Regions from separate parts of the Actinoplanes sp. NPDC024001 genome, predicted to be linked through region 3. Evidence: riboswitches for the same ligand, from Rfam matches in the RefSeq annotation. Region 3 holds a riboswitch; each other region holds the start of a gene.
What was found. Region 3 has a riboswitch for cyclic di-AMP ahead of AB0F81_RS26615 (C40 family peptidase). Riboswitches for the same ligand answer to the same signal wherever they lie in the genome.
Positions count from the first base shown of each region.

Region 1: another riboswitch for cyclic di-AMP. It lies ahead of AB0F81_RS28730 (C40 family peptidase); the one in region 3 lies ahead of AB0F81_RS26615 (C40 family peptidase).
Region 2: another riboswitch for cyclic di-AMP. It lies ahead of AB0F81_RS19020 (transglycosylase family protein); the one in region 3 lies ahead of AB0F81_RS26615 (C40 family peptidase).
Region 4: another riboswitch for cyclic di-AMP. It lies ahead of AB0F81_RS23870 (hypothetical protein); the one in region 3 lies ahead of AB0F81_RS26615 (C40 family peptidase).

Region 1 is NZ_JBEZZB010000082.1:23,887-31,529, forward strand. Features, by position in the region: gene AB0F81_RS28725 (IS256 family transposase) at 1,301-2,563, shown strand; gene AB0F81_RS28730 (C40 family peptidase) at 3,160-3,942, opposite strand; cyclic di-AMP (ydaO/yuaA leader) riboswitch at 3,982-4,169, opposite strand; gene AB0F81_RS28735 (MurT ligase domain-containing protein) at 4,550-5,770, shown strand; gene AB0F81_RS28740 (glutamine amidotransferase) at 5,760-6,473, shown strand; gene AB0F81_RS28745 (VTT domain-containing protein) at 6,513-7,244, shown strand; gene AB0F81_RS28750 (YbaB/EbfC family nucleoid-associated protein) at 7,405-7,643, shown strand, end outside.
Region 2 is NZ_JBEZZB010000044.1:10,725-18,367, reverse strand. Features, by position in the region: gene AB0F81_RS19045 (DUF5753 domain-containing protein) at 1-334, opposite strand, end outside; gene AB0F81_RS19040 (helix-turn-helix transcriptional regulator) at 485-670, opposite strand; gene AB0F81_RS19035 (SAM-dependent methyltransferase) at 852-1,625, opposite strand; gene AB0F81_RS19030 (LysR family transcriptional regulator) at 1,863-2,735, opposite strand; gene AB0F81_RS19025 (nuclear transport factor 2 family protein) at 2,827-3,174, shown strand; gene AB0F81_RS19020 (transglycosylase family protein) at 3,220-3,780, opposite strand; cyclic di-AMP (ydaO/yuaA leader) riboswitch at 3,779-3,927, opposite strand; gene AB0F81_RS19015 (saccharopine dehydrogenase NADP-binding domain-containing protein) at 4,155-5,393, shown strand; gene AB0F81_RS19010 (class I SAM-dependent methyltransferase) at 5,412-6,014, opposite strand; gene AB0F81_RS19005 (GNAT family N-acetyltransferase) at 6,240-6,845, shown strand; gene AB0F81_RS19000 (crosslink repair DNA glycosylase YcaQ family protein) at 6,865-7,643, shown strand, end outside.
Region 3 is NZ_JBEZZB010000072.1:34,443-42,085, reverse strand. Features, by position in the region: gene AB0F81_RS26630 (metal-sensitive transcriptional regulator) at 1-109, shown strand, start outside; gene AB0F81_RS26625 (heavy-metal-associated domain-containing protein) at 157-435, shown strand; gene AB0F81_RS26620 (metal-sensitive transcriptional regulator) at 1,050-1,349, shown strand; cyclic di-AMP (ydaO/yuaA leader) riboswitch at 2,045-2,221, shown strand; gene AB0F81_RS26615 (C40 family peptidase) at 2,228-2,812, shown strand; gene AB0F81_RS26610 (hypothetical protein) at 2,916-3,047, shown strand; partial or broken gene AB0F81_RS26605 (heavy metal translocating P-type ATPase) at 3,060-3,344, opposite strand; gene AB0F81_RS26600 (DUF305 domain-containing protein) at 3,480-3,674, opposite strand; gene AB0F81_RS26595 (DUF2269 domain-containing protein) at 3,742-4,245, opposite strand; gene AB0F81_RS26590 (hypothetical protein) at 4,242-4,418, opposite strand; gene AB0F81_RS26585 (helix-turn-helix domain-containing protein) at 4,502-5,101, shown strand; gene AB0F81_RS26580 (heavy metal translocating P-type ATPase) at 5,330-7,513, opposite strand.
Region 4 is NZ_JBEZZB010000061.1:33,932-41,574, forward strand. Features, by position in the region: gene AB0F81_RS23855 (ABC transporter permease) at 1-475, shown strand, start outside; gene AB0F81_RS23860 (ABC transporter ATP-binding protein) at 468-1,241, shown strand; gene AB0F81_RS23865 (hypothetical protein) at 1,267-2,334, opposite strand; cyclic di-AMP (ydaO/yuaA leader) riboswitch at 2,333-2,469, opposite strand; cyclic di-AMP (ydaO/yuaA leader) riboswitch at 2,677-2,810, shown strand; gene AB0F81_RS23870 (hypothetical protein) at 2,819-3,850, shown strand; gene AB0F81_RS23875 (glycoside hydrolase family 65 protein) at 3,923-6,286, opposite strand; gene AB0F81_RS23880 (beta-phosphoglucomutase family hydrolase) at 6,320-7,060, opposite strand; gene AB0F81_RS23885 (ATP-binding protein) at 7,152-7,580, opposite strand.

The sequences.
Region 1 (7,643 bases), on a different contig from region 3:
CGCGCGCTTGCGGGGAGGGAAGTGGAGCGCTCCGGGGGAGGAAAGTGGAGCGCTGCAGCGAGTGACGCTGTCCTGTTGCGCGTCGGCCGCGCGCCCGCCTCTCTCCTGTCCGCTCAGCTCTCCCCGGCAGGAAGGCACAGCCCGCTCTTCCCTCCAGGAAGGCACCGCTCGCTCTTCCCCGCAGGAAGGCACAGCCCGCTCTTCCCCGCAGGAAGGCACAGCCCGCTCTTCCCCGCAGGAAGGCACAGCCCGCTCTTCCCCGCAGGAAGGCACAGCCCGCTCTTCCGGCAGGAAGGCACAGCCCGCTCTTCCGGCAGGAAGGTACAGCGCTTCCCTAACAGGAGGCACCACACGTCTTCCCGGCATGGAGGGCCCGCACCTCCCCCCACGGAGGCACCGCACGGCAGGGACCACCATCGCCCCTCGCTCAGCCGATCGCCCAAACCAACGAGCCCGCCCACAGCGCACCGCGCGCGCCTGCCACAACCCGGCCGACGCTTACGCCTGTTCTCTCGCCCCCGGCCACGCAACCACCAGCCGGCCGAACCCCGCTTCCGTCAGGTGCCTCGCCGACGGCCGATCAGGCCCGGCCGTCGCCCCCACCTCCAACCAGCGCCCCAACACCTACCTCGCCGACGGCCGAGCACACCCAGCCGTCGCTCACCCACCCAACCAGCAGCTCAATACCCGCCTCACCGACGGCCGAGCGCGCCCAGCCGTTCGCCGAGTGTCGAGATCAACTCCCTAGGTGCCGCTCATGGTGGTTCGGCAGGTGCCCGCCGGCCCCGGAGCAGGCGGCATGATCGCACCCTCAGCCTGTGGAAGGAATGATCGCCAGCGACAAGGACGCTCGCCGATACTGCCGGGGAGCGCCCGCTCGTGAGCGCATGCCGATCTTGGTCAGCTGGCTCTCAGCGCTGTTCGAACGCCTGCAGACAGCCCTGGCGGCCAGCCGATTCCTCCAGCTGCACCCGGGACTAGCTTCGGCCAATCCGAACCGACACTGACCGTCAGCCCGCCAGCCGGTCCACCCGGCCGCGCCTGAGAGTTGCCCCGGCCGGCCTGAGACGACGCTGACCGCCAGCCGGCCCACCCAGCCGCGCCCAAGAGTCGCCCCGGCCAGCCGGAAACGACACTGACCGCCAGCCGGCCCACCCAGCCGCGCCCAAGAGTCGCCCCGGCCAGCCGGAAACGACACTGACCGCCAGCCGGCCCGGGACTGTACGAATAACGGTGTAACTCCTGATCAAGGAGACACCTGATGACCATGACGATCGATGCCGCCGTGGATACTTCGGCGGTGGCCAAGAAGAAGGATCCGGCGGCGCCGGAGGGTGTGGACGCCGAGTTGGTCGGCCGGCTGGTGGAGCAGGCCCGCGCTGCGGGCTTGCAGCTGACCGGCGAAGGCGGTCTGCTGCAGCACCTGACCAAACGGGTGATCGAGGCCGCCCTGGACGGGGAGATCACCGATCACCTCGGCTATGACAAACACGATCCGGCCGGCAAGGACGGCGGGAACTCGCGTAACGGTGTGCGGGCCAAGACGGTGCTGACCGATGTCGGCCCGGTCGAGATCACCGTGCCCCGCGACCGGGACGGCTCGTTCGAGCCGCAGATCGTCCGCAAGCGGCAGCGCCGGCTGACCGGTGTCGAGGACATGGTGCTGTCGCTGTCGGCGAAGGGTCTGACGACCGGGGAGATCAGCGCGCATCTGGCCGAGGTGTATGGCGCCGAGGTGTCGCGGCAGACGATCTCCACGATCACCGACAAGGTGATGGACGGCATGGCCGAGTGGCAGAACCGGCCCCTGGACCGCGTGTATCCGGTGGTGTTCCTGGACGCGATCAACGTCAAGGTCCGTGACGGCAAGGTCGCCAACCGGCCGATCTACGTGGCCCTGGCCGTGACCGCCGAAGGCACCCGCGACATCCTCGGGTTGTGGGCCGGCGACGGCGGTGAGGGCGCCAAGTTCTGGCTGAGCGTGTGCACCGAGTTGAAGAACCGCGGCGCCGAGGACGTGCTGATGGCTGTCTGCGACGGCCTGACCGGCCTGCCCGATGCGATCAACACCGTCTGGCCACGGACGGTGGTGCAAACCTGCGTGGTGCACCTGCTCAGGAACTCGTTCAAATACGCGTCGCGTCAGCACCGGGACGCGATCGCCAAGGCGTTGAAGCCGATCTACACCGCACCCACCGAGGCCGCTGCCGAACAGCGGTTTCTGGAGTTCGCCGAGGTCTGGGGCGAGAAGTATCCGGCGATCGTCAGGCTGTGGGAGAACGCCTGGGCCGAGTTCGTGCCGTTCCTGGCCTTCGACACCGAGATCCGCAAAGTCGTCTGCTCGACGAACGCGATCGAGAGCGTGAACGCCCGGATCCGGCGGGCCGTGCGGGCCCGCGGGCACTTCCCGAACGAACAGGCCGCGTTGAAATGCGTCTACCTCGCCGTGATGGCCTTGGACCCGACCGGCGCCGGCCGCCGCCGCTGGATCACCCGTTGGAAACCCGCCCTCAACGCCTTCGACCTCGCCTTCGACGGCCGCCTCACCGCAGGCCGCAACTAACCCATATAGATCGAGTTACACCGTTATCTTGACAATCCCGCCGGCCCACCCAGCCGCGCCCAAGAGTCGCCCCGGCCAGCCGGAAACGACGCTGACCGCCAGCCGGTCCGCCCGGCTGCGCCTGAGAGTTGCCTCGGCCGGCCGGAGACGACGCTGGCTGTCAGCCAAGCGGGATCCACCGTTGCTCGGAGCGGTGCTGCTGTCGGCCGGAGGCAGGGGGAAGGCAGGTGGTCGTAGATGGTCGCGGGGACGCGAGCGAGGCGGCGGTAAGAGGTAAGAGGAGCGGGGAAGGTGATCGGGTGACCGGCAGCCGATGTGATGGCAGGAGCCCGGAGCGGGGTCCGCGGTCGGGCGTCCTTGCGGATCTGCTCCTGGACGGCGCCGCCGCCCACCCCGGCGGCGGGCGGAGCCGCGACGCGGCTGGCCGGCAGCGCTCAGCAGAGGGACAGCGGCCCGGCCGGAACAAGCGACGACGGATCAACCCCGGGAACGCCTGTGGGGCACGACCCGAACCGGGTCGTGCCCCACAGGCGTAGTTCCTCTTCCTTACTTACTACTGTCCCGCACGCTGAACCAGCCGCGGGACCGCGCACCGCTCACGCAACGAGACGGCGCACCACGTAGTTCTTGCTCCACATCTTGTGCTTGCCGACCCGCGCACCACTGTGCGGGGAGTCGTAGATGTAGCCGTTACCGGCGTAGATGCCGGCGTGGTACCCGTACGAACCCTTGCGGAAGACGATCAGGTCGCCGATCTGCTTGTTGCCCTTGGAGACGGCCTTGCCGTACTTCTGCTGCGAGTTCGCCTTGTGCGGAAGGCTCTTGCCGACCGCCTTCTTGTAGACGTACTTCGTGAAGCCGGAGCAGTCGAACCGCTTGGGGCCGGCCGCACCGAACAGGTACAGCGCCCCGGTGTGCTTCTTGGCCTCGGCGAGGACCGCGGCGCCGCCGGGCCGGACCGAGACCTTGACCTTCTTGGTGGAGACCGGGCTGTAGCCGGTGCCACTGAAGTAGGTCCGGATGGTCACCGCCGTGCTGGGCCTCATGGTGAGGCTGACCGCACCACTCTTGACGGTGGCCTTGTCGACGGTCCGCCACGCGCCCTTGCTCCAGCTCTGGAGCCGTACGGTGCCCTTGGCGACCTTGCCCGTACGCGGGTTGATGACCTTGGCGGTGACCTTGAGGGTGGAGCCCTTGGAGAGCTTCCGGGTGCTGAGCGAGGCGCTCAGCTTGGGCTTGACCTTCGCTGCCGCCGAGCTGGCGGCGACCGGGACGACGCTGGTCGGCGTCGACGCCGCGGCGGGCGATGCGGCGACCAGCTGGCCGGCGCAGAGGCAGAGACCCAGAGACAGTGCGACAGTGCCGGTACCGACGGACATGCGACGGCCCCGGCGCGAACTGTGTTCGTGCACGGTAGAGAATTCCCTCCGGCACGCCTGCGAGGTTAGCTGTCGGGTTCGGGCGGGAAGGTTGCCCGGCCGCCGGAGCGGCTTCACCCCAAGGTTGTCCCGAATGCGCCGCCTGACTGCTGCGGTGCGGGACGGACCGGTAATGGGTCCCCCGTCCCTGCCCCCTGATGCCTTGTGTCTTTCGGTGCTTAAGGCGGTCGCGTCGTCCGGTCCGGGGCAGGGCTCGGCGTGAACCGGTTCGTCGCGACCGGCGAGCGTTTGCTGCCGGCGGAACCTTGCTACCTGAATTCCGGCTTGATCGTCAGCGTGGGGACAATCACGCTACGTAATTGGCACACTGGGGACTGTCCAGTTTGTTAGCTCAGCGAGACAAATGCCGCGACGCAAAGCGATGAGCCAAACACGCAGCGTCTAGGGTTACGGGTGAACCAGAACACAGAAAAAGTCCGGCGCAACCCCGGTTCCTCGCCGGAAACGCCCGGACCGGGGACAATGCGGCCGTGTGCTGATCTTGATGGTCTGGCAACTCGACGTAACAATTGCGTCCGGTACCCTCGCTGGCGTGACGGACGGGAAGATGCCTCTCATCGCCAAGGTCGCGACCACCGCGTCGAAGACCGCGGCAGCGCTCTCCAGGGCAGCAGGACGCGGCGACGGCTCGGTGATCGGCGGCTGGATCGGCCTCAAGATCGACCCGGATCTGCTGGCCCACCTCTCGTCCGGCCGGGCTGTGGCGCTCGTCTCCGGCACCAACGGCAAGACCACGACCACCCGGCTCACCGCCGCCGCGGTCGGCGTGCTCGGCCGGGTCGCCACCAACTCGTTCGGCGCGAACATGCCGACCGGCCACACCTCGGCGCTGGCGAAGGAAGGTCACACTCCGTTCGCCGTGCTCGAGGTCGACGAGCACTACCTGGCCCAGGTGATCGACTCCACCCGGCCCAAGGTGGTGGCGCTGCTCAACCTCTCCCGCGACCAGCTCGACCGGGCGAAGGAGGTGGCGATGATGGCGCAGCTGTGGAAGACCACGCTCGCCGGCCACCCCGAGATCCGGGTGGTGGCGAACTCGGACGACCCGATGGTGGTCTGGGCCGCCAGCAGCAGCCCGCAGGTGACCTGGTTCAGCGCCGGCCAGCGCTGGCTCGACGACTCGTTCGTCTGCCCGGAGAGCGGCCACCCGATCGAGCGCTCCGGCGGCGAGTGGTGGTGCACCGGCTGCCCGCTGCGCCGTCCCCGCCCGAACTGGGTGGTCGAGGACGAGGGCGTGATCGACCCGCGCGGCGACTGGCACCTGGTCAAGCTCCAGCTTCCGGGACGGGTCAACATCGGTAACGCGGCCACCGCGCTCGCGGTCGCCGCCGAGTTCGGAGTCCGCCCGATAGAGGCGCTCCCCCGCCTCTCCCGGGTGACGTCGATCGCCGGCCGCTACGCCCAGGTGGACCGGGACGGCCGCAACATCCGCCTGCTGCTGGCCAAGAACCCGGCCAGCTGGCTGGAGGCGTTCGACATGGCCGACATGGCCCCTACGCTGCTCTCCATCAACGCGCGGGACCCCGACGGCCTGGACACGTCGTGGCTGTGGGACGTCGATTTCTCGCCGCTGCGCACCCGTCCGGTTCTGATCACCGGGGACCGGGCCTACGACCTGGCCGTCCGGCTCCAGGTGAACCAGGTGCCGTTCCGGCACGTACTCAGTTTCGACGAGGCGCTGCGGGCGGTACCGCCCGGCCGCCTCGAAGTGATCGCCAACTACACGGCGTTCCAGGACATCCGAGCGGAGTTGGACCGTGTCAACTGAGGCCCTGCGGATCGTGTGGATCTACCCCGATCTTCTGTCGACGTACGGCGACCGGGGCAACCTGCTGATCCTGGCGCACCGGGCGGCCGCCCGTGGCATCCCGGTCGAGACCTACGAGGTCCGTTCCGACCAGCAGATGCCGTCGACGGCCGACATCTACCTGATCGGCGGCGGCGAGGACGGCCCGCAGGCGCTCGCGTCGCAGCGGCTGATCACCGACGGTGGTCTGCACCGCGCGGTGAACCAGGGCGCGTCGGTTCTTGCCATCTGTGCCGGTTACCAGTTGCTCGGTCACTCGTTTTTCGCCAAGGGAGCGAAGTGCGCGGGACTGGGACTGCTGGACCTCTCCTCGGACCGCGGCGTCACCCGTGCGGTCGGCGAGTTGCGGGGCGACGTCGACCCCCGGCTCGGCCTGCCGCCGCTGACCGGATTCGAGAACCACGGCGGGCGTACCCACCTGGGCGCGCACGCCGCGCCGCTGGCGCGCGTGACCGCGGGCGTCGGCAACGACGGCCAGACCGAGGGGGCCTGGGCTGGGAAAATCCTGGGAACCTACTCGCACGGACCGGCGCTCGCTCGCAACCCAGCGATAGCCGATCTGCTACTGCGTTGGTCCACCGGCGCGGATAGGCTTGCGCCCCTGGACGACAGCTGGGCCGACCGGCTGCGGGGTGAACGGCTGGCTGCGGCCGGCACTGTATGACCTGTCTTTGACCGACGAGCGTTGGGGCGGTATGCCTGCATGACCGACATCCTGATCGCCCCGCGGGGCGTTGACTCCGCGGACCCTCAGGCCGTTGCGCAGGCTGCCCCGTCGGGCTGGAAGCGCCGTCTCGTCCGGTTCGGCACGCTCGGCGTCGTGGTGGGCGCCCTCGCGGTGGCCGCCACCACGCTCCCGCTGCGGGAGATCGGCAACAGCGTCGACACCCTCGGCCCGGGCGCGCCGGCCGCGGTCGCGGTGGTCGGTGGCCTGCTGCTCTCCGTTCTGGTCCCGCGGACGGCGATCACGCTGCTCTGCGGTCTGCTTCTCGGCGCGGCCACGGGCGCGCTCGCCGCGCTGGCCGCCGCGATCATCGCGGCGACCGCCACCTACTACGCGGGCCGCTGGGCCGGCCGCGGCGCCCTGCAGGCCCGCGCCGGCAGCCGCCTGGCTCGCCTCGACGGCTGGCTGAACCGCCGGGGCCTCGCCGCGGTCCTGCTGGTCCGGTTCCTCCCGCTGGCCCCGTTCGGCCTGGTCGGCTACGCCTACGGCACGACCAGCGTCTGCCGCAAGCGCTACCTGCTCGGCACCACGATTGCCGCGATCCCGTCCACCGTCACCTACGCGGTGATCGGCGCCGCGGTGGCCGCCCCCGGTGAGATGAACGCCGCCACCCTGGCCCCCGCCGCGATCGGCTTCGCCCTCTCCACCGCGATCGTCCTGCGCTGGCGCTACACCTCGCGCCGCGACGCCATGGCCGCCGCAGCGGCCTGACGCACACCAGGCACTCCACTGAGCCGGCGGCCCTCCAGGGCCGCCGGCTCAGTTCTTTATTTCGGTACGCGAGCCGCGCGTGCCACCTCCGACGCCGTGTTGAACGCCCCCGGGCCACCAGGCGTACCCCATCGCGAGGGGACGACCGCGGAGGGACGCCATGTCACCGGATCCGGAGAACCTGCTCGGCGACTGGGAGCGCCGGGTGCGCGAGCAGACGGAGCTCACCACCGAGCTGAGCCGCCGGATGCAGGAAGCCGAAGCCTCAGAAACCTCACCCGACGGCGAGGTCCACCTCACCGTCGACCACACCGGCAGCCTCAGCGGCCTCCAGCTCACCGATCGGGCGATGCACCTGCCGGCGGACGATCTGGCCCACCTCATCCTGAACAGCAGCCG
Region 2 (7,643 bases), on a different contig from region 3:
TGAAGGCAAGGCCACCCGCACCTGGCATCAGCACCTGAATCTTGACGTTCGGGCGCTTGGAGGCCCAGATCAGAAAGTCGATTTGGTCCTGCATGACGCCACGATCGCCGAGCCCGTCGTCCAGGGCCGCATATTCGACGATCGCCCAGAGTTTGGGTGTCCCTCGCTGCAACAGCATCTGCTGCCGCCGCATGCGCACGTCGACCAGCCGGCACGCCTGCTCTTCGTCCCGATGGGCAGACCGGATCACCGCCTCCGCATACGGCCTGGACTGCAGCAGCCCGGGAACGAATCGTACTTCGTACGTCCAGATGTATTTCGCTGCCGACTCCAGGACCAGGTAGGAGCAGTACCATTCCGGGAGGTCGCTGCTGTAGGAATTCCACCACCGGGGTTCCCGCAGACGGTAGCTGCTCTCCAGGAAAGCAAGCCGGTCATTGTTGTCCGCTACCCCGTACAGGGTCAGGAGGCTGTCCAGATCGGACTACTTCTGGCCGACTCGCCCATTCTCCAGCCGGCTCACCTTTGACGCCGACGCTCCGATGTGCCGCGCTGCGGCCTCCTGGGTCAAGCCGCAGGACTCCCGCAGCGCACGAAGCTTCCGCCCGAGGATCTGGTAGGCGTCGCTCGGCCGCCCACTACTGTCCGGCGACGGCGTTGTGGATGGCACGTCATTCCCTCACGACGTCGGAATGAGAGACTGCGTTCAGCGCGCCACGCCCGAAGGGGCGGCTCGGGTCAGGTTGAGGCCCAGCCCAAGCGCGGTGTCGGTTTCTTCTTGTCAGGCACGCCGCGTATGGTGCCGAGGCTCCCGACGCAGGGCAAGGTCGATTGTCGGATCTTCTCGTCACCTAGGGCTTACGCCCGACACCGCAGTAGCCGTCCAAGGCGGAACGCACCGGACCAGGCCCCGGCCGCCAGTGCGGTATGGAAACCACACCGGGTTCCACCAGGTCAAGCCCGGTGAAATATCCGGTGATCTCCTCCGGGCTGCGCAGATGATAGGGATGACCGCTCTGATTGGCGATCCGCTGCCCCTCAATGATCGCCTTGCTGGTGTTGGTGCCATCGGAGACGGCAAGGAAGCTGCCAGAAGGCACCTCGTGGAGCAGATGATCGACGATGGAACGGGCCTGCGCATAGTCCGCGACATTGCCCAGGATGCCGAGCATGGTGATCCCGACAGGCTCGTCGAAGTTCAGGGTGCGGCCGGCCTCGGCCACGATCCTGGCCGGGTTCTCGACATCGGAGTCGACATAGTCGGTGGCGCCCTCGGGGCTACTGTCCAGAAGAGCTCGCGCGTGCGCGAGGACGAGCGGGTCGTTGTCGACGTAAACCACCTTTGAGGTGGGCGCCAGACGCTGCGCGACCTCGTGCGTATTGTTCGCGGTTGGCAAGCCGGTGCCGATGTCCAGGAACTGCCTGATCCCCGCCTCGACGAGATAGCCGACCGCGCGCACGAGGAACTTCCGCTGCTCCTGCGCGACCTCCACAATGGCCGGAAACGACTTTCGGACTTGATCGCCGACCATGCGATCGATTTCGAAGTTGTCCCGGCCGCCCAGAATGTAATTCCAGACTCGTGCACTGCTCGGCTTGGTCGTGTCGATGTTCGGCTTGGTCATCTACAACATCCTTCGCAGGAAGGCGAGACTGACATCGAACTGAAGAGGGATTCTACGGCCACCAGCTTCATGGGAACCAATCTGGTTGAGGGTCGGCGTCGGGCGACACTCGAACCCACCCACAACTGCGACCCTAGTCGCTTGCCCAGCTAGGCGCTAGCCCAGTGGCGGTGCCGTTTTCCAGGCCGGCAGTTTTCTTGATTCGCTCCAGAAAAGCTTGCCCTCCGTACCGAAATGTCAGTGGAAAGCGGCCCGGCAGTGCCGCAGGAAGGCGGCCAAGGCCGGGCTGCTGCGTTCCTGCCAGACCAGCGCGAGCAGCGCTGGGATCTCGATCCCATCGATCGGGATCGCCGTCAGCTCGGGGTAGGCGCCGGCCATCGATTCGCTGAGCACGGCGACGCCGAGGCCTCGCCGGGCGAGGCCGGCGACGGTGTCCGGCGAGGTCGCCACCAGGGCGACCGCCGGGCCGATGCCGAGCGCGGCGCGGGCCTGGTCGAGCACGTTGCGGATGCCGGTTCCCACCGGCAGCGAGATGATCGGGTACGCCGAGAGTGCGGTCACCGAGAGACGGCCACTATGGGCCAATTCGCTGTCGGACGGCGTCAGCGCCACCAGCCGCTCGCTGGCGATCACGTGAGTGGCCAGGTGTTCCGGTGGCTCGCCGGCCAGGCCGACCAGGGCCAGGTCGAGGCTGCCGGAGCGCACGCCGGCGACCAACTGGTCGGAGTTCGCCTCGACCAGCTCCAGCTCGATGTCGGGGTGCTCGCGGTGGAAGGCGGCGAGCGCGTCGAAGAGCGGCGCGACCTCGCATCCGATCACCATGCCGAGGGTGAGCCGACCGCGGATCAGGCCGTTCACGTCGTCGATCGCGTCGCGCAGGTCAGCGGTCGCATCGAGCGCCGCGCGGGCGTGGCGCAGGGCGGCCGAGCCGGCTTCGGTGAGCCGCGCGGTGCGCCCGGTCCGGTCGAACAGACGGGCGCCGAGCTCGTGCTCCAGCGCCTTGATCTGGGCGCTCACACCGGACTGGGTGATGTGCACTCGCTCGGCCGCGCGGGTGAAGTTGGCGGTCTCCGCGACCGCGACGAAGTACTCGAGCTGCCGCAGATCCATGACTGTCGATTGTAGTAGCCATGAGAACTATGCGTTGGACTTGTCATTCCCCTCACGGAAGGCTGGACGCATGACCGATCGAGAGAAGGCATTGCGACCCGAGGATCTGACCCGGCTGTTCGTCGAGCGCGCCAACGCCAAGGACGCCGAGGGGCTCGCCGAGCTCTACGAGGAGGAGGCGGTGATGGCCTTCCCACCGGGCAGCCAGACACGCGGGCGCAAGGCGATCCAGCAGCTCTGGGAGCAGTTGCTGCCCCAGATGCCGCAGTTCGAGCCGGAGCAGCCCCTGCCCACCCTGATGAGCGGCGACCTGGCACTGACCTCCACTCCGCCCAGGGACGGCTCGGGGGCACGTGCGCAGGTGGTGCGGCGTCAGCCCGACGGTTCCTGGCTGCGCGTGCTCGACCAGCCGGAGTTCGTCCGGCCGGATGTCCACTGAGGTCGGTTCCGGCCGTCCCGCGACGGGACGGCCGGAAACCCGTGTTCAGATCGCGAGTCGCTGACCTGCGTAAAGGCGGTGCGGGCTGGTCAGGATCCCGTCATTCGCCCGATAGAGGGCCTGCCACCCACCGCTCACGTCATAACGGTCGGCGATGCCCGCGAGGGTGTCCCCGGGGCGCACCACGTGCGTGCGAGACGCACTGTTCGTCACGCGTGGTGTGGCCTTGCGCTGGGTGGCCTTCGCGGTCGCGCTCGGCTTGTATGCGTTGCGCCTGCCGCAATGCGGCCAGGCACCGATTCCCTGCCCGCGGAGCACCCGCTCAGCGATCAGGATCTGTTCGGATTTGGTGGCCCGGTTGGCCGTGGTTGCGAACTTCGTGCCGCCGTAAGCACGCCACGTGCTGCGGCTGAACTGAAGGCCGCCGTAATAGCCGTTGCCGGTGTTGATGCGCCAATTGCCACCGGATTCGCATCGTGCGATGGCGTCCCAGTTCACGCTTGCAGCCTGGGCGGGCGCGGCAGGAGCGAGCAGTCCCACGGTGCCGGCGAGGCCGGCGGCGACCATGCCGAGTGCACGGTGGAACCGCTTGTTGATCTGAACCATGAGTTGTCCTCCACGCCTGCGAGGTCAGCTGTCGGGTTCGGGCAGAGGTGCCCGGCCGCCAGTGGCGGCTTCACCCCGAGGCGCCTGAGCGCCGAGGAACTTGTGGGTCCCCCGCTCCATGCCGTTGGGTTTCGATCCGTGGTCGGCGGCAGGACTCGGCGTTCCGGCCACGGAGTCCGCCATCGCGGACTGCCGACGGTGGTCACCGCCCGACGAGGCTGGCCATGCCTGAAAGCGGGACCGGTGACCTTGTTCCCACAAATTAGCCGCTTTGATCTTCCTTTGTGTGAATAACTCAGCAGATTTTCGTGCCATCACTACTGATCGGTAACGAGTGCTGCGGACCCTCCACCGAGGGGGCACAATCGGCAGCCATGAGCGATGGAGCGCGCGACTTGGACGTGATCGTCTACGGTGCCACGGGGTTCGTCGGTGTCCTGGTAGCACGGCATCTCGCCGGCCACGCACCGAAGGGCACCCGGATCGCACTGGCCGGGCGCTCAGCGGAGAAACTGGAATCCGTCCGTGCCCGGCTCGGCGTCGACTGGCCGATCATCGTTGCGGACGCGGCCGATGCAGCCGCGCTGGCCACGATGGCCGCTCGCACCCGCGTCGTCATCACCACGGTCGGTCCTTATGCGAAGTACGGCCGGGTTCTCGCGCGTGCGTGCGCCGAGGCCGGCACGGACTACGTGGATCTCACCGGTGAGGTCCTTTTCGCCCGGGACAGCATCGACGAGAACCACGAGATCGCCCGGCGCACCGGGGCACGAATCGTGCACTCCTGCGGGTTCGACTCGATTCCGTCCGACATCGGCGTCCACGTGCTGCATCAGCGCGTCCAGGCAGACGGTGCCGGCGAGCTCACCGACACCACGCTGGTGGTGACCTCCATGCGCGGCGGGATCAGCGGCGGGACGATCGACTCGATGCGCAACCAGGTCGACGTGATGAAGAAGGACCGCCGGTTGCGCAAGGTGGGCGCCAGTCCGTACTCGTTGAGTCCCGACCGCGCCGCCGAACCGGATCTCGGTCGCCAGCCGGACATGTTCACGCTCCCCGCTTCCGAAGTGGACCCGCGCCTGCGCGGCCACCTGGCCCCGTTCGTCATGGCGTCCTACAACACCCGGATTGTCCGGCGCAGCAACGCCCTGCGAGATTGGGCCTACGGTCGCCGCTTCCGCTACCGCGAGGCCATGAGTGTCGGCGCTTCCCCGCTCTCCCCGGTGCTGGCCCTCGGCACCAAGGTCGCGCTGAACGGCCTGGTCGTCGGGCTGGCGCTGCCGCCCACCCGCTTCTTGCTCGACAAGGTCCTGCCGAAACCGGGCACCGGCCCGAGCGAGAGCACGCAGCGCAACGGCCACTTCACCATGGACCTGTTCACCACCACCACGGAGGGCGCGCGCTACACCGCACGCTTCCGCGCCAAGGGCGACCCCGGCTATGCCGCCACCGCCGTCATGCTCGGCGAGTCCGCCCTGGCCCTGGCCTTCGACCGGGAGAAGCTGCCGCCGTCCGAGGGTGGCGTGCTCACCCCCGCCACCGGCATCGGCGACGCCCTGGTGGATCGGCTCCGCGCGGCCGGCATGGAGATCACCGCAAGCAAGCTCTGACGCGCGCCCGACCGGCTGTCATGCGAGGCGGCGGGCGATCAGGTCGAAGACGTGCCAGTGCTTCGGTCCGCTGAACGCCGGGCCGGGCGCGTCCTCCTCATGCCAGTGCTCGATCTCCCAACCGTCGGCGAGTGCGCGTGCCTCGGCACCGTCGAGGAACGTCATGGTGGGGTCGCCGGCCCAGGAGTCGTGCACGCCGAAGACGTTCACCGCTGCCCGGCCGCCGGGCCGGACAGCGGAGCGGATCACCGTCCACAGCTTCTCGAACGACGGGCGGGGCTGGAAAGGCAGGGCATAGCCGGCATAAACGAGGTCGGCGCCGGGCAACTCGGACACGTTCTCGAAGCCGCACGTCCGAACCGTCAGTGCGGGATGCCGCCCACCGACGGTCCGCAGCAGGCGGGCCTCGGTGCCCGGCTCGCTGTCGATCGCCAGGACATGCCAGCCGTCGTCAAGCAGCGCCCGCGTCTCCCGGCCGGCCCCGCAGCCGAGGTCGATCGCGGTGCGCCCGGCACCGGGTCCGGCCAGGCTCATGGCCCGCCGGCACAACTCCCGCACGGCGCGCGTGCTCTGGCGGGCGTTGTATCCGGCCCAATGTGCCGTGCTGTGACGATCCGACATGCCCCGATCATGCCTACCGGCGCGGTGCCCTTCAGCAGGCTGCGTGCCGCCCCTCGCCTGCCTGCCGAAGATCTGGCAAAGGCGGCAAAGCCTCCGGCATCCCCTCGAACCTCAGCAGCTCAAGACCGGTATCAGGGATCCGACCCGAGACGGCCAAGGAAATGTTCAGGCCTTCATATCGAGCGCTACTGGCACCAACCAGGTCCATACGGGCAGGATTCTGACGTGACCGCCAGTCCTCTGCCCTATCCGCTGAGGTTGACGGGAACCGGCATCGTCCTGCGTGAGTGGCGGCCCGACGATCTGGACGACCTGGTCGCTCTGCTGGACGAACCGGAGATCGCGCGCTGGACGCCGATGCCGTCACCGTTCGACGCCGAGTCCGGCCTCGCCTATCTCAAGCGTGCCTATCACGGCCGCACCAACGGCAGCCGCATTCAGCTCGCCATCACCGCCGACGGTGGGCGGCCGCTCGGGGAGGTGTTGCTCTTCGGCGTCAACACCGACCTCCGCGAGGCGGAGCTCGGCTATCTGGTGGGCCGGCCCTACCGGCGGCGCGGCCTCGCCTCGGCCGCGCTGGCCACCCTTTCCGGGTACGCGTGTGGCACGCTCCGCCTGCGCCGGCTGCTCCTGCGTATCGACCCGGGGAACACGGCGAGCACGTCGGTGGCGCGACGGTGTGGTTACTGGCTGACCGGTGAGGCGCCCATCCGGCAGGAGGGCCCTTACGGACCGATCTCCCTGGAGACGTGGGAATTCGTCGACGGGCGCTCCGGCACCCGCCCGGAACGCCGCGGAAATGTCGCAGCCCGGCGGTACGGTCGCCGGTAAGTCGACTCGGGGAGCTCCGATGATCAACGTGGATCGTGCGCGCGTCATGGCGTTCCGGGTGCGCGCCTTGGGCCTGGCCGACCGCGCGGCTGCGCGGCCGGCTGACCTTCCGTCACTGGATCTCGGCATCCAGGAGTACACGCCGGGTTCCGCGCGGGTCGCGCTCACCGCGCGGACCAGCGCCGAGCCGGAGGACGATCGGCTGATCAGCGTCTGGGCCGCCCGCGGTGCGCCCCACCTGCACCGGCGCTCCGACCTGGCCGCGCTGGTGCGTCAGCTCTGGCCGCTCACCGACGCCGACGCCAGCGCGCGGATCAACAGCGCGCAGATTCCCGACGGGTGGCCGATGGGCATCCGCGCGTTCACCGTGACCGCCGAGGCCTTCCGTGCGGTGGTGACCGAGCCGATGCCACGCGGGGCGGCGAGCACCGAGGTGAGCCGCCGGGTTCCGCCCGAGCTGACCTATGACTGCCGCGGCTGCAAGGCCCGGCACATCGCCGGCAACGTCTGGCAGCACGCCGGGCTGGCCGGTGGTGTCGAGGTGCTCTCCCGGGGCCGCGACGCCCTGCTCGGCCCGATTCCGGACGCTCCACCGATGCCCTCGGCGAACGCCGGGATCGACCGGATGATCGAGACCTACCTGCGGTTCCTCGGCCCGGCGACGCCCGCCGAGGTGGCGAAATATCTGGGCAGTTCCACCGCCGAGATCCGCAAGGTGTGGCCGGCCGAGCTGGTCGAGGTCCGGGTGGACGGGCGGGCCGCCTGGGTGCCGGAGCCACAGGTCGCCGACCTGGAAAC
Region 3 (7,643 bases):
CGACCATCTCGCGCACTGCGTCGTCGACGCGGCCCGCGACGGTGGGCCGGGCGCCGACGCGAAGCTGAAGGAAGCCTCCGACGCCATCGCCCGGCTCGTCCGGGCGTGACCGCTCCCCCGGCTCGGTACCAGTCACACGACAGCGAGGAGAAGCCGATGTGCGGCAGCGATACTGCTTGCGCCTGCGCCACCACGACCCCGGTCACCGAACTGGCGACGGTGCCGGACGGCACGCGAACGGTGTATCAGGTCGCCGGGATGACCTGCGGCGGCTGCGCCGGCCGGGTCAGTAAGCAGCTCACCGATGTTCCCGGCGTGCGTGACGTCAGCGTCGACGTCGCCACCGGGGCGGTCACGGTGACCAGCGCCGCGGCGCTCGATGATGACAGCGTGGCTGCGGCCGTCGCCGCAGCCGGCTATCAATTGGTGCGCTGAGCCTCCGCGTCAGCCATGCCGCGAGAACGTCTGGCGGAAGGGTGTCTGTGAATCCTTCCGCCAGACGCCGCAGCATCCCCCGGCGGCTCACGGAGTCACAGCAGTGCCCGCAGGTCGGTGATGAACCGGCGGCTGGCGGCCAGGGGCGCGAATCGGCCCGGGACGTCGGATGTCTCCTGCCGCCACGTGTCGGCGGCCTGCGGATCCGTCGCGGGCTCGGACGGTGGCCGGCTGTGCACAGCGAGCCGGGTGGGGTGACGCCGGTCGTGGCGGTTGCTGCCGGGCGGCGAGGCCGCAGACCGGCCGCGTAGGCGCCCAGTAGGCGCGGGTCGTGGGATGTGTGCACCAGGTCGCGGTATTGCTCGGGGACCGGCAGGCCGCGCAGATAGGTGTCGACGTCGGTGCACAGCCCGGTAGCGGTATCGGGTATCGGGTATCGGGTATCGGGTCGACGGCTACCACGGCGTGGCTGTCGGCTGGTGGGGGCGGGTAACCGGGTCACGTTACGACATCGCGAGCTCGGTGGCCGCCTGGTCACTCCGGCGGGCGCGGCACCGCCGGGACGCGTCCGCAGCCGAGACGGGTTCATACCGGTGCCGGGTATCTTGCACGGCATGAGTGAGGCGAAACCGGCCGGGCCACACGGGTACTCGGCGGAGAAACAAGCGCTGATGGCCCGGCTGAAGCGGGTCGAGGGTCAGATCCGCGGACTGCAGCGGATGGTCGACGAGGACACCTACTGCATCGACATCCTGACCCAGATCTCGGCCGCCAAGAGCGCCCTGCACGCCGTCGCCGTTGGCCTGCTCGAGGACCATCTGCGCCATTGCGTGGTCCACGCCGCCGCCGAGGGCGACGTGGACGCCAAGATCAAGGAAGCGAGCGCGGCGATCGCCCGGCTCGTGAAGTCCTGAGCCGGCCACCCGTTCCTACCGACCGGGTCCAATCCATTCTCGCAGCTGCGGCGCGGCCTGCGCCGAGTCGACCGACCCGACCGCGCGTTGCTGCTGCCCGCCCGCGTGGGGTGCGGTAAAGATCGGCGCGGCCGCAGCCGAGACCGGTGTGCGCTCATTGCGCAGTAGGGCACAAAGCTCTCGCCGGTCGGCTGTCGCCGAGGCCGCCGCGGCCCGGCGCCGCCGCTTCCGAACGGCCAGCACCGCGGCACAGGTCAGCAGCATCAGAGCCGCGGCGATGAGTGCCGTTCGTAGTCCTGCGGGGGATTCGATGCTTGACTGCACAACGGCACTGTCGGCAGGAGTGGCCGTACCGGTGCGCATCGAGGTCCGTCGCGGCGGCTTCGTCGACGCGACAGACCGGGGAACTCTGCCGGGGCCACGTCCAGCAACCGCGTGCAAATCGGAGTGTTCCCCTTCACAGATCAAAAGCACTCTGGGCTGACCAAGCATGAGCAGCGGGTGTCGACAAACCTCGCACTGGTCTTCCAATCGGACACACCTCGTCACCTCCGTCACTGATCGTGATCGCCTTCCGGAGCCGGAACCGACGCCGCCTGGGCTATCAAGGAGGGGCGGCGGGCACAGGTTCGCCGGTCGTGCCGACCTGGACCACGCCGAGCCCTGCCCCGGTCCGGCGGCGCGAGAGGAGCATGACGAGTCATGAGGCAATCGGGGGCAGGGACGGGGGAACCACCATCGGTCCTCGACCGGCACGCCGTACTGCGGCGGCCGGGCTATGAGGGCCTTGGGGTGAAGCCGCCAGCGTGCGGCCGGGCAACCTTCGCGCCCGAATCCGACAGCTAACCTCGCAGGCGTGCCGGAGGGATTCCTTCACCGTGCACGTAAGTACCCTGAGCCGGCCCGCCCGTACCCTGGGAGTCGGCACTCTCGCCCTGTCCGTGGGTCTCGGTCTTCTGACCAGCGGGCTCGGCACCCCGCAGTCAGCCTCCGCCGCGACGCCGTCCTCGACGGTCGCACTCACGCAGGTGTCCTCACAGACCAACGTGGCATTCAGCCAGACCGGCATCACCGTCAAGGCAGCGGCGTCCCAGGCCGCCAAGTCCAAGGCGGCCGCGAACCGGGTCATGACCGAAGCGGCGAAGCACAAGGGCAAGAAGTACAAGTTCGGCGCGGCCGGGCCCAAGCGGTTCGACTGCTCGGGCTACACGATGTACGTCTACAAGAAGGCGGCTGGCAAGAAGCTGCCGCACAAGGCCCACCTGCAGCAGCGGTACGGCAAGGCCGTCGCCAAGTCCAACGCCCGCCCCGGTGACCTCATCGTCATCCGGAAGGGGACGAAGGGCACGCACGCCGGCATCTACGCCGGTGGCGGCAAGATGTGGGCAGCACCGCGAACCGGCAAGACCGTCACCAAGCAGAAGATCTGGAGCAAGAACTACGTGGTCCGGCGCCTGGTCTGAGTCGGTTCCCCCAACTGACCGCACGTCGCGTCCGGACATCACACAGCGCCGCCTGCACCCTTCCTTGACGGGGGTGCAGGCGGCGCTGTCGTACGACTAATTCGTGATGCTGGTGAAGCGGCGCAGCCGCAAGTTGTTGGCGACGGCGAACCGCGAGCTGAACGCCATGGCCGCTCCGGCGATCATCGGGTTGAGCAGGCATGCCGCGGCCAGCGGCAGCGCCGCGACGTGGTAGGCGAAGGCCCAGAAGAGGTTGCGACTCGCCGGTCAGCATGCCCGCGGCGGCGGCCGAGGTGCCGTCCTCGATGACACCGTCGGTGGCGATCTTCTCGCCCGGCCGCACCACGAACCGGTCCCCCACCGCGAGGTCGGCGACCGGGATCCGCCGTTCAGTGCCGCCGCGCAGCACCGCGACGTCCTTGGCGCCGAGTTCCAGCAGGGCACGCATGGCGGCGCCGGCACAGCGCTCGGGGCGGGCCTCGAAGTAGCGGCCGGCGAGGATGCACGTGGTGATCACGGCGGCGGCTTCCAAAGATCCGTTTCGTTCTGCCGGGTTTCGCGGAGTTGCCACGCCGTCTCGCACATACCGTGTACGACACCGACCGCGCAGGCCAGTGGGCCGGGGCGGCCAGGCGCGTCAGGCCTGGCCGTCCGCGGATCGACGGGATCAGAGGCGTGCGAGGACGGTCGTCATCATGGCGATCTCGGCCTGCTGATCGGTGACGATCTTCTGCGCGAGGGCCTTGGCCTCCGGGTGGGAACCCTGCGCCACCTCGGTTCGGGCCATCTCGATCGCGCCCTCGTGGTGGCTGATCATCATGGTCAGAAAATCCTTGTCGCATGCCGCGCTCTTGGCGTCCATGAGCTTTTCATGGCGGCGTCGGTCATCAAGCCGGGCATCGCGCCGTGGTCCATGCCCGAGCCCATGCTCATGTGCGGCGTCGGCGGTGTCCGGCCGGAGTCAGCCCGCGGGGCTTGTACACCGAGAGCGCCAGTGCGATCAGCAGCAGGATCGCGGCGCCGGCCGCATGAACGAGTGGTGACGCGGTGGCGGTCATCGGCGGTCCGCCGTCCGCCGCGACGCGCGCCGTATCGGCGAGAGCTTCGAGAGTCCGCGTGTATAGCAGCAAGACGGCGACGGCGAACGCGGTGAGCACGAGTTTGACGACCACCCAGTAGTGCCGGACCAGGCCCCACACAGTGATCAGGGACTGGGTCACCCCGGTGATCAGACTCGCGATCCCGAACGGGACCAGCACGTACCAGCCGAGCTGCTCCAGGATCAGGTAGACGGCGTTGACCGTGCGCGGGTCGTCGGCGGTGACGGCCAGGCCGGCTAGCACGAGCGAGGCCGCAATGGCACCGAGCCATCCGACGGACGCAGCGATGTGCAACAGCAGACCCGTCCGGCGCAGCCCCACCGGCAGCCTCACCCCGGCTCGCCGTCGACAGCAGCCGGGACCGACCCATGGCCCAGATGGCGACCGGGACCATGACCGGTCAGCACCGCCACCCCGATCACGACCAGTAGCAGCACGCCGAGGACAAGAAAGACCTTCACCCAGCGCGGCATAGCCTCCTCGGGGACCCGCTCTTGACCTGGCATCTCCTCACCCTCCCGGTTTTGCGATACAGAGTGTCTTGAGAATGACAGAGTGAGTTGCGACCGGCAATGCGTACGATGCAGGAGTGCCGAAGTTGTGGGACTCGACCGTCGAACAGCACCGCCACACTGTGCACGCGGCCATCCTGGACGCCACCGCCACCCTCATCGCCGAACACGGTCTGGCGGTCAACATGTCGCAGATCGCGGCGCACGTCGGCATCGGCCGGGCCACGCTGTATAAGTACTTCCCCGACGTGCAGACCATCGTGGCCGCCTGGCACGAACGTCAGGTCACCGCCCACCTCGACCAACTCACCAGCGTCGCCGCGGAAGACCGCGAACCAGGCGAAAGGCTGCGGACCCTGCTGGCCACCTATCTACGGCTGTCCAGCACCGGGGCGCATGCCGAGCACGACGGTCGCGACCATGGGCCGATCTCCCAGGTTGCGATAGCCCTGCACCGGGCCTCGCACATGCCGGCAGCCCATCAGCGGCTGCACGAACTCGTCACCTCAGTCGTCGCCGACGCCGTCGACGCAGGCGCCGCCCGTACCGATGTACCGCCAGCCGAGCTGGCCGCCTTCTGCCTGCACGCGCTGGCGGCCGCACACTCGTCGTCGTCAGCTGACAGCCGCGAACGTCTGCTCGAGGTCACCTGGTCCGGCCTGATGCCACCACGGTGACCACGAGGCTCCCGCACCTTTAGGTCGATGCCTGACGGTCGTTGGACAGGTCAGGTGCCGGGACGGCGCCCGAAGGTGTGCACACGGACGCCCGTCCGCAGCTGATCCCACATGGCCACGGCGTCGCGGTGCGGTCTTTGCGTGCCGTGCGTGAGTAGGCAGCGGCGTGGCCCGGCAGCATCGCTGCCAGGGCCACGCCAGCCGGTGGGGTGGGACCGTCAGGTTGGTTTACTGCTGTTGCGGGGTCAGGTTCACTCGGCGCAGCAGTTGGGCGTTGAGCGCGACGACGATCGTCGAGGCGCTCATCAGCACCGCTCCGATCGCCGGGCTCAACGTGACCCCGGCCCAGGCCAGCACGCCGGCGGCGAGCGGGATGGCGACGATGTTGTAGCCGGCCGCCCACGCCAGATTCTGGATCATCTTGCGGTAGGAGGCTTTCGACAGCCGGATCACGCCGGTAACCGCACGCGGGTCCGACGAGGCCAGCACGACGCCGGCGGACTCGATCGCCACGTCCGTCCCCGCCCCGATCGCCAGGCCGACGTCGGCTCGGGCCAGTGCCGGGGCGTCGTTGACACCGTCGCCCACCATCGCGACCCGCAGGCCGCGGGCCTGCAGCTCGGCGACCGTACGGTCCTTGTCGGCCGGCAGCACCTCGGCGAACACCTCGTCGACGCCGGGGCGGAAGCCGAGGTCAGCGGCGACGGCCTCGGCCACCGGCCGGGCATCCCCGGTGATCATCACAATCTTGCCGATGCCGGCACGGCGCAGCTGTTCGATGGCCTGCCGGGCCTCCGGGCGAACCTCGTCCTCCAACGCGAACGCACCGATCACCTCGGGTGTCGCGCCGTCGGTGACGTGCAGCAGGTGCAGCACCGCCGCACCCCGCGCCGACCACTGCGCGGCCGTTTCCTGCAAGCCGGCGGGCGCGGTGGCGCCGAGCTCACGCAGCAGGGCCGGGCCGCCTACGGCGTAGGTTTGGGCGTCGACGACCGCTTGGACGCCGCGGCCGGTCAGCGAACGGAACCCCGTCGCTCGATCGTGCAGGCCCCGCTCGTGGGCGACTGCGGTCAACGCCCGGGCGAGCGGGTGTTCGCTGTCGGCCTCGACCGCTCCGGCGATGCGCAGCACGTCGGTGTCGGTGAACCCGTCGACTGCGGCGGTACCGGTCACGGTGTGCGCGCCCTTGGTCAGGGTGCCGGTCTTGTCGAACAGCACCGTGTCGACGGTACGCATCCGCTCCAGGGCCAGCCGGTCCTTGACCAGGATTCCGGCCTTGGCCGACAACGCCGTCGACAAGGCGATCACCAGTGGGATCGCCAGGCCGAGGGCGTGCGGGCACGCGATCACCAGCACGGTCACCGTCCGGACGACGGCCTGGTCCACGTCGCCGAGCAGCCACCAGGCGACGAACGTCAGCACCGCGGCCGCAGTAGCGATGTAGAACAGCATCGCCGCGAACCGGTCCGCCAGCACCTGCGCTCGCCCGCCTGCGGCCTGTGCCTGCGCGACTAGCCGGCTGATGCCCGCAAGGGCGGTGTTCTCCCCTACCGCGTCGACGCGGACGCGGATCGCCGAGTCGGTCGCGACCGTGCCGGCCACCACCCGGTCGCCTTCGCCGCGCGGGACCGGTCTCGACTCGCCGGTGATCATCGATTCGTCGAGTTCGGCGGCGCCGTCGACGATCCGGCCGTCCGCGGGCACCCGGGCGCCGGAGCGGACCAGGACGGTGTCTCCGACGGCGAGGTCAGCGACCGGCACCCGCTCGATGCTGCCGCTGCTGTTGAGGCGTTCGGCGTCGTCGGGCAGCAGCGCGGCCAGCGCGGCAAGGGCTCCCTGGGCCTGGCCGATCGCCTTCATCTCCTGCCAGTGGCCCAGCAGCATGATGGTCACCAGCGCCGCCAGTTCCCACCAGAAGTCCAGGTCGAACAGGCCGAGGCTGGTGGCCAGCGACGCCGTGTAGGCGACCGTGATCGCCATCGAGATCAGCAGCATCATGCCCGGAGCCCGGTCACGGACCTCGCTGACCGCGCCGGCCAGGAACGGCCAGCCGCCGTAGAAGAACACCACGGTGCCCAGGATCGGGCCGACCCAGGCCATGCCGGGGAAGTCGAGGCTGTAGCCGAACCAGTCCATGATCATGTGGCTGGTCGCAACGATCGGGACGGTCAGGGCGAGACTCAGCCAGAACTTGCGGCGGAAGATCTCCGGGTCGTGACCGGCGTGCTTGTCGTGGCCCTCGTGCCCGTGACCGGCGTGGTGCCCGGCGCTGGGCCCGCGGGCATGGTGGTCGTGACCGGCGGTCGCGTGATGAACCTTCTCATGGGCGCCCGCGTGATCGAGCGTCGCGGCGGCCGCGTGATGCTCGTGGCCGTGCTGGTGGATGTTGTCGTGTTCGCTGTGGGTCGGCATGTCGACCACCTCCGATGATGAAGGTATACCCCCCGGGGGTATAACCGCAAGAGCGGAAGGATCTGCGGCGGTCCACTACGGGCCCACGGCGGGGAGCCCCGCGGCACACCCGCACTCCATGGACCTCCCC
Region 4 (7,643 bases), on a different contig from region 3:
GTCGGTCGCCCTGGTGGAGATCCGTAACTACGTCGTTGCCCTGTTCGTCCTGATGGGCATCATGCTGCTCACCGGCGAGCCGATCACCGTGCAGTGGCTCCTGATCATCCCGGTGGCGCTGCTGCACTCGGTCTTCAACACCGGCCTGGCGCTGTTCATGGCGCGGCTCGGGTCCAAGGTCCGCGACATCAAGCAGCTGACGCCGTTCATCATGCGGTTCTGGCTCTACGGGTCGGCCGTGCTCTACCCGGTGACCCTGTTCGAGAACCACCTCAGCGGCTGGCCGCTCGCCGTGGTCGAGGCGAACCCACTGCTCATCTTCATCGAGCTGACCCGGCACTCGCTGATGGAGGACGTCCCGCTGGCCGGCTCGCCGACCCTGCTGTGGATCCAGGCGGTCGTCTGGACCCTCGTCGTCGGCCTGGGTGGCTACGTGTACTTCTGGCGCGGAGAGAAGGGCTACGGCCGTGGCTGACAGCGAGCGCATCCCCACCGTCATCGCGGACAACGCCCATGTCATCTACAAGGTGCACAGCTCCGCGGCGCCCGGCAACAACAGCCCGCTGGTCAGCCTCAAGCGGCTGGTCACCAACACCAGGGCCGCTACCGTACGGGAGGTGCACGCCGTCAAGGGCGTGAGCTTCGTGGCGTACCGGGGTGAGGCGATCGGTCTGATCGGCAGCAACGGCTCCGGCAAGTCCACGCTGCTACGCGCGGTGGCCGGCCTGCTGCCGGTCGCCCGCGGCAAGATCTACGCCGCCGGGCAGCCCTCGCTGCTGGGTGTGAACGCGGCCCTGATGAACGAGCTGCCCGGTGAGCGCAACGTCGAGCTGGGCTGCCTCGCGATGGGCATGTCACCGGCCGAGGTGAAGGCGAAGAAGGACGACATCATCGAGTTCTCCGGCATCAACGAGCGGGGCGACTTCTCCTCGCTGCCGATGCGGACGTACTCCTCCGGCATGGCCGCCCGGCTGCGCTTCTCGATCGCCGCCGCCAAGCAGCACGACGTCCTGCTCATCGACGAGGCGCTGGCCACCGGTGACGCCAAGTTCCGCCGGCGCAGCGAGCAGCGGGTGCGGGAGCTTCGTGCCGAGGCCGGCACGGTCTTCCTGGTGAGCCACAGCGAGCAGTCGATCCGGGACACCTGCGACCGCTGCATCTGGCTCGAGTCGGGGCAGATCCGGGCCGACGGCGCGACCGAGGACGTGATGCGGGAGTACGAGACCTACATGCGCAAGTAGGTCCCGTACCCCCGCCCCGGCCGCGTCAGTTGACCGAGAGATGCACGTGGTTGGTGTGGTCGCTGGACGGGTCGCCACCCGCCCCGCTGTAGGACTTCCAGCCACTGCTCGGCAGCCAGATCCGGCGGTACCAGATCACGTAGAGCACCTGCAGCTCGTCGGCGTTGTTGATGAAGTACTTCGCCAGGTTGTCGCCGTACGTCTTGTCACCGCCGGTGGCGTCGCCGCCGAAGGTGTTCTTCTCGGAGGAGAAGTCGCACGCCCGGCCCTTCGGGTGCTCACCGCTGTTCTGCTCGCGGAAGCAGCGCGTGAACCGGGTGAACCCGTCCTCGCGCGCCTCCTGGTACGCGTGCAGCATGCGCGGGCTGAGGCAGCCACCGGTGGTCGGGTCGTCCTCGGTGCAGCCACTGCCGCCCGGCGCCGGGTCGGCCGACGCGCTGCCGCCGCCGCTGGAGCCGCCGCCGGAGCTGCCGCCGCTGTCGTTGTCACCGGGCTGGTCGGCGTCCTCGCCCTGGTTCGCCTCCTTGAGCGCGGTCTCGGCCTGAGCCTTCCGCTTGGCCATCACGTTGACCTGCTTCTGCTCGTCACGGATGGCCGCGTCAATGGCGATCTTGGCTTTTTGCTGGGCGTCCCGGGTGGCCTTGAGGTCGGCGATCGCCTCGTTCTGCTGAGCCGCCACGGTGGCCAGCGTCTCGGCCCGGTCCAGGAAGGTGTCGGTCGTGTTCGCGGTGATCAGGGCGGACATCGGGCCGACCCGGCCGGTGGTGTACGCCTGCTTCGCGAGCTCGTCCAGGGCCGCCTGCTGCGGGCCCAGCGCGGCGTCCAGCCGCTTGAGCTCCGCGGCCAGGTCGGCCTGCTGCTGCTTGGACTTCTTCAACTTGGCCTTGGCCTCCACGAAACCTCGGGAGGCCTCTTCCAGTTGGGTGACGAGGGACTTGGAACCGCCCTCACCGTCGTCACCGTTGTCGCCGGGGGCGGCGAGGGGGCGGGGGGCCGCGGTGGCCGGCGTCGGGGCGACGGCCAACCCGCACACGGCGATGAGCAGCGCCATCACCGCTGCTAATCGCCGCGCAGTCAGATCCTGCACAGGCATTTCCTTCCGTCGGCCGCCGGCCGGGTTAGCTGACGGGTTCGGGACGAAGGAAATCCCTACCGCATTCGCGGATTCACCCCGGAGGAAATATGGTTCCCCGGCTCGCCGCAACGGGCGATTAGGCGGCGGTCCCCGGTCGGGAACCGGATCGACCATACCGACTGCATCGACAGATCGACAGTTCTCGTACGCACGGCAATTGCCTGCACACGGCTGGTGACCTGATTACGCAATGTCGTTGTCCGGTAACACTTTTGGCGGTTCCGTGGGTCCTGATGCGCGGCGATATCTCGGGTAAACTGGCCGCCGGTCCTGCCAGGACGGCACCGCCCCCGAGTTGCCGGCAGGCCGCCGCCCAATCGCCGAAAGGTGAGCCGGGGAACCAGGTCACTGGGGTGAATCCGCGTAATGCGGTAGGGATTGCTTCCGTCCCGAACCCGTCAGCTAACTCGGTCGGCGGTGACTAGGAAGGAACTGTTGCTTGATGACCGCAAGTCCCCGCCGGTGGCTGACGTTAGCCCTGGCACCGCTCATGGCAGTTGCGTTGTTTGTGGCTCCCGCCACAATGGCGACCGCAGCGCCGGGCGGTAGCTCGCCGAGTGCTGAGGACGAGGACGACGCCCTGATGTCGGACCTGATGGAGTCGACCAACCGACGCTTCGTCAACGCCAAGGCCGCCGTCACCGCGTCCCGGAAGAACCAGAAGAAGCTGACCAGCGAGCTGGCGGCTGCCGAAGCCCGGCGCGACGTCCTCATTCCCGAGGTCAACAAGATCGCCGCGCAGCAGTACCAGACCGGCGACCTCAGCGCCGTCGGCTTCCTGCTCAACGCCAGCACGTCGTCCGACTTCATGAGCAAGGCGATCTCGCTGGAGGAGATCAACCGCCTGCACGACGGCAAGCTGCGCGAGCTGAACCAGGCGATCGCCACGGTCAGCGAGAAGAAAGCCGCGCTCGACGCCGAGGTCAAGAACGAGCAGCAGCAGCTGACCGCGCTGACCAAGCAGAAGGCCGCGGCCAACAAGCAGATCGACCTGCTGGGTGGCTCGACCGGCCTCAACCGGACCATCAACGAGGGCCTGGTCGACGCCAAGTCGAAGGAAGCGGACCCGGCTCCGCGCAACAGCAACGGCGGGTTCTCCCCCGAGGGCTGCACGGAGAAGGACGAGACCACCAGCGGCTGTGTGACCAAGCGCACCCTGCACATGTACAAGGAAGTGCGCAAGGCGGGCTTCAAACGCTTCGTGGGCTGTCACCGCAACGGCGGGCCGTTCGAGCATCCCAAGGGCCGGGCCTGCGACTGGTCGCTGCAGAAGAGCGGCTTCTCCTCGGCGGACAGCACCGACGAGATGAAGTACGGCAACAACCTGACGGCCTTCCTGGTGCGCAACGCCGACGAACTCGGCATCTACTACGTGATCTGGTACAAGCAGATCTGGTTCGCCGCCACGGGCGAATGGCGCTCGTACAGCGGGGTCAGTGACCACACTGACCACGTGCACGTCTCGATGCTCTAGCAACAGCAACCCCGACCTACGAGAACGGCCCCCGCCCTGCAGGGCGGGGGCCGTTCTCGCGTCTGGGCGCTTCTAGTGCACGGCCCGGCGCACCGGCGCCCGGCCGGCCGGCTGCGACGGCGCGGCGCCCACCGGCAGCGCCGGCGGGATCGCCATGGTCACCGGGCGCACCTGGGTGACCTCGATCTCCTTGCCGTGGTGCAGCAGGGTGAGCCGGGCCGAGCCGCCACCGTTGCGCAGCGAGTAGGTGACCTCCTCGGAGGTCACGTTCACCCGCAGCCGCAGGCCACGCCAGAGCAGCGAGAACTCCAGGTTGTTGATCCGGCTGGGCAGGCGCGGAGCGAAGCTGAGCTGGCCGTTGAAGTCACGCATGCCACCGAGGCCGGCGACCAGTGCGATCCAGGACCCGGCCAGCGACGCCACGTGCACGCCGTCCCGGGCGTTGCGGTGCAGGTCGTGCAGGTCCATCAGGGCGGCCTCGCCCAGGTAGTCGTGGGCCAGCTCCAGGTGCCCGGTCTCGGCGGCCAGCACGGCCTGGATGCAGGCCGAGAGCGACGAGTCCCGTACGGTCCGCGCGTCGTAGTAGGCGAAGTTGCGCGCCTTCTCCTCCGGCGTGAACGCGTCACCGCGGATGTACATGGCCATGACCAGGTCGGCCTGCTTGATCACCTGCTTGCGGTACAGGTCGAAGTACGGGTAGTTCAGCAGCAGCGGGTAACCCTCCGGCGGGGTGCCCTCGAAGTCCCACTCCTGCAGCCGGGTGAAGCCCTCGCACTGCTGGTGGACGCCCAGCTCCTTGTCGTACGGGATGTGCACGGCGGCCGCCGCGTCCCGCCAGGACGCCGCCTCCTCGTCGTCCACCCCGAACCGGCGGGCCAGGTCCGGATGCCGCTTGCACGCCTCGACCGCGGTCATCAGGTTCTGCTGCGCCATCAGATTGGTGTAGATGTTGTCGTTCACCACGGCGGTGTACTCGTCCGGGCCGGTGACGCCGTCGATGTGGAAACGCCCGTGCCGGTCGTGGTGACCCAGCGAGCGCCACAGCCGGGCGGTCTCCACCAGCAGCTCCAGGCCGACCTCACGCTCGAAGTCGTAGTCGCCGGTGGCCTGGACGTAACGGCGGACCGCGTCGGCGATGTCGGCGCCGATGTGGAACCCGGCCGTGCCCGCCGGCCAGTAGCCGGAGCACTCCTGGCCGCGGATGGTCCGCCACGGGAAGGCAGCGCCCTGCAGGCCGAGCGTCTGGGCCCGCTCCCGGGCCAGGTCCAGGGTCGAGTGCCGCCAGCGCAGCACGTCGGCCGCCGCGGACGGCTGGGTGTACGTCAGAGCGGGCAGGACGAACGTCTCGGCGTCCCAGAAGGTGTGGCCGTCGTAGCCGGGCCCGGTGAGGCCCTTGGAACCGATCGGGCGCTTCTCGGCCCGGGCGCCGGCCTGCAGGGTGTGGAAGAGGCCGAAGCGGACCGCCTGCTGCACCTCGGGGTCGCCGTCGACCCGGACGTCGGAGTGGTCCCAGAACGCGTCCAGGTATTCCTTCTGCTGCTCGACCAGGCCGTCCCAGCCGTCCAGGCGGGCGCTGGCGAGAGCCGCGCCGACCTGGTCCCGCACCGCGGGCAGCGAGCGCATGCTGGACCACCCGTACGCCGCGAGCTTGACCACCCGCAGCTTCTGGCCGGGCTCGAGCCGGCAGGCGACCGTGGTGCGCAGCCAGTCCGGGTGGCCCTCGGTGGTGATGGCGTGCCGGCCCGGCGTCTCCACCAGGTGCTCCATGGCCGCGGCCATCCGCAGGTCGCTGGCCTTGGTGCGGTGCACCAGGATGCCGCCGGCCGGCTGCTCCATCATCTCCTCGGCCTGCAGCGGCCGGTCCAGAACCGCGGCCACCCGCGGGTCCTTGCTCATCGGCGGCAGCTGCTCGTTGGCGACCAGCTCGGACTGCAGGATCAGCCGGGCCGGGGCGTCCAGCGGTTCCACCTCGTAGAGGAAGGCGACCACCGCGCGCTGGGTGAACGAGACCAGCCGCACGGTGCGCACCCGGACGCCCTGGCCCGACGGGGACACCCACTCGACGATCCGCTCCAGGGTGCCCGCCCGCAGGTCCAGGCACCGCTCGTGGGACCGCAGCTCGCCGTAGCGCACGTCGAACGGCTCGTCGTCGACGAGCAGGCGCATCAGCTTGGCGTTGGTGACGTTGACCATGGTCTGGCCGGACTCCGGGAAGCCGTACCCCGCCTCGGCGTGCGGCAACGGCCGCAGCTCGTAGAACGAGTTGAGGTAGCTGCCCGGCAGGCCGTGCGGCTCGCCCTCGTCCAGGTTCCCGCGTATCCCGATGTGGCCGTTGGAGAGCGCGAACACCGACTCTGACTGGGCCAGCAGGTCCAGGTCGAGCCGGGTCTCCCGGATGTGCCAAGGGTCGACGGGGTAGGCCCGTTCACGGATCACGGTCGTGCCTCTCGGTACTGAGAAGAGGAGGTCTTATTGAGGGAGGAGCTCGGACAGGTCCGTCACCACGATGTCGGCGCCGTGTTGCCGGAGCGCCTCCGCCTGACCGACCCGGTCCACCCCGATGACGATGCCGAAGCCGCCCGCCTTTCCGGCCGCCACGCCGGCCTGGGCGTCCTCGAACACGGCACAGTTCTCCGGGGCGAGATCGAGTAGCTTAGCCCCGTACAGAAACGTGTCGGGAGCAGGCTTGCCGGGCAGGCCGAGCTCGCGCGCGACGACACCGTCCACGCGGGCCTCCAGCAGGTCGGCGATGCCGGCCGCCTCCAGGACGTCTTTGCAGTTGGCGCTCGCCGACACGACGGCGCGGCGCAGGCCGGCGGCCTTGGCCGCCTTCAGGTACTCCACCGATCCGGGGTAGACCTGGACGGCACCCTCTGCGATCTTCTGCAGCACCAGCTCGTTCTTGCGGTTGCCGACGCCGTTGACGGTCTCCCGGTCGGGGCCGTCGTCGGGGTCTCCCTCGGGCAGGGTGATGCCGCGGGAGGCGAGGAAGGTCCGGACGCCGTCGGCACGCTGCCGACCGTCCACATACCGGTGGTAGTCGATGCCGATGTCGAAGGGGACGAACGGGGTGCCCTGACGCGCGGACCACGATTCCAAGAACGAATCGAACGTCTGTTTCCACGCGGCACTGTGCACCAACGCGGTTTGCGTCAGCACCCCATCAAGATCGAAAAGGCAAGCGGTCACCTGCGAAGGAAGTCCGAGCACGCGCCCAATGTAGCCGGACGGGAAGGATGACGAGAGCGGAAGGGCGCCTTCACATTTCCGCGATGGTTCACAGGTCGTTCAACCTGCTGTTTCACCGGGAATCCGGCACGACATCCAAAGACATACGCAATCCGATCGAGGTACCTATCGGACCGGTTGCGGTCGTCACCTCGTCGCACAACTGGTGCGCCAGCCACAATCCGCGGCCACCCACCTCGTACGCCTCCGGCGCCCGCAGATCGCTCAGATAGTTGCCGGGAATGCCGGGACCGGAGTCGGTCACCACACACCACAGCGAACCGTCCTCGATCCGCAGCACGAGCCGGCCGGCGCCGCCGGCGTGCAGCACCACGTTGGTGATCACTTCGTTGACGGCGAGCAGATATCCGTGCCGCCGGTCGCTGCCGAGGCCGACCGCGGCGAGATGCTCGGCGACCTCGTGGCGCAGGACGGTGATGTCGTCATGGCCGAAGGAGCGGTCGAGGAGCACCGGATCCACCGGTGGAGGGGCGGCATCCACCCTCGGCTCCCTACCAGGAGCCGAGCGAACGCTGTGTCCGATCCTGTCCTCCACCGTCGTGCA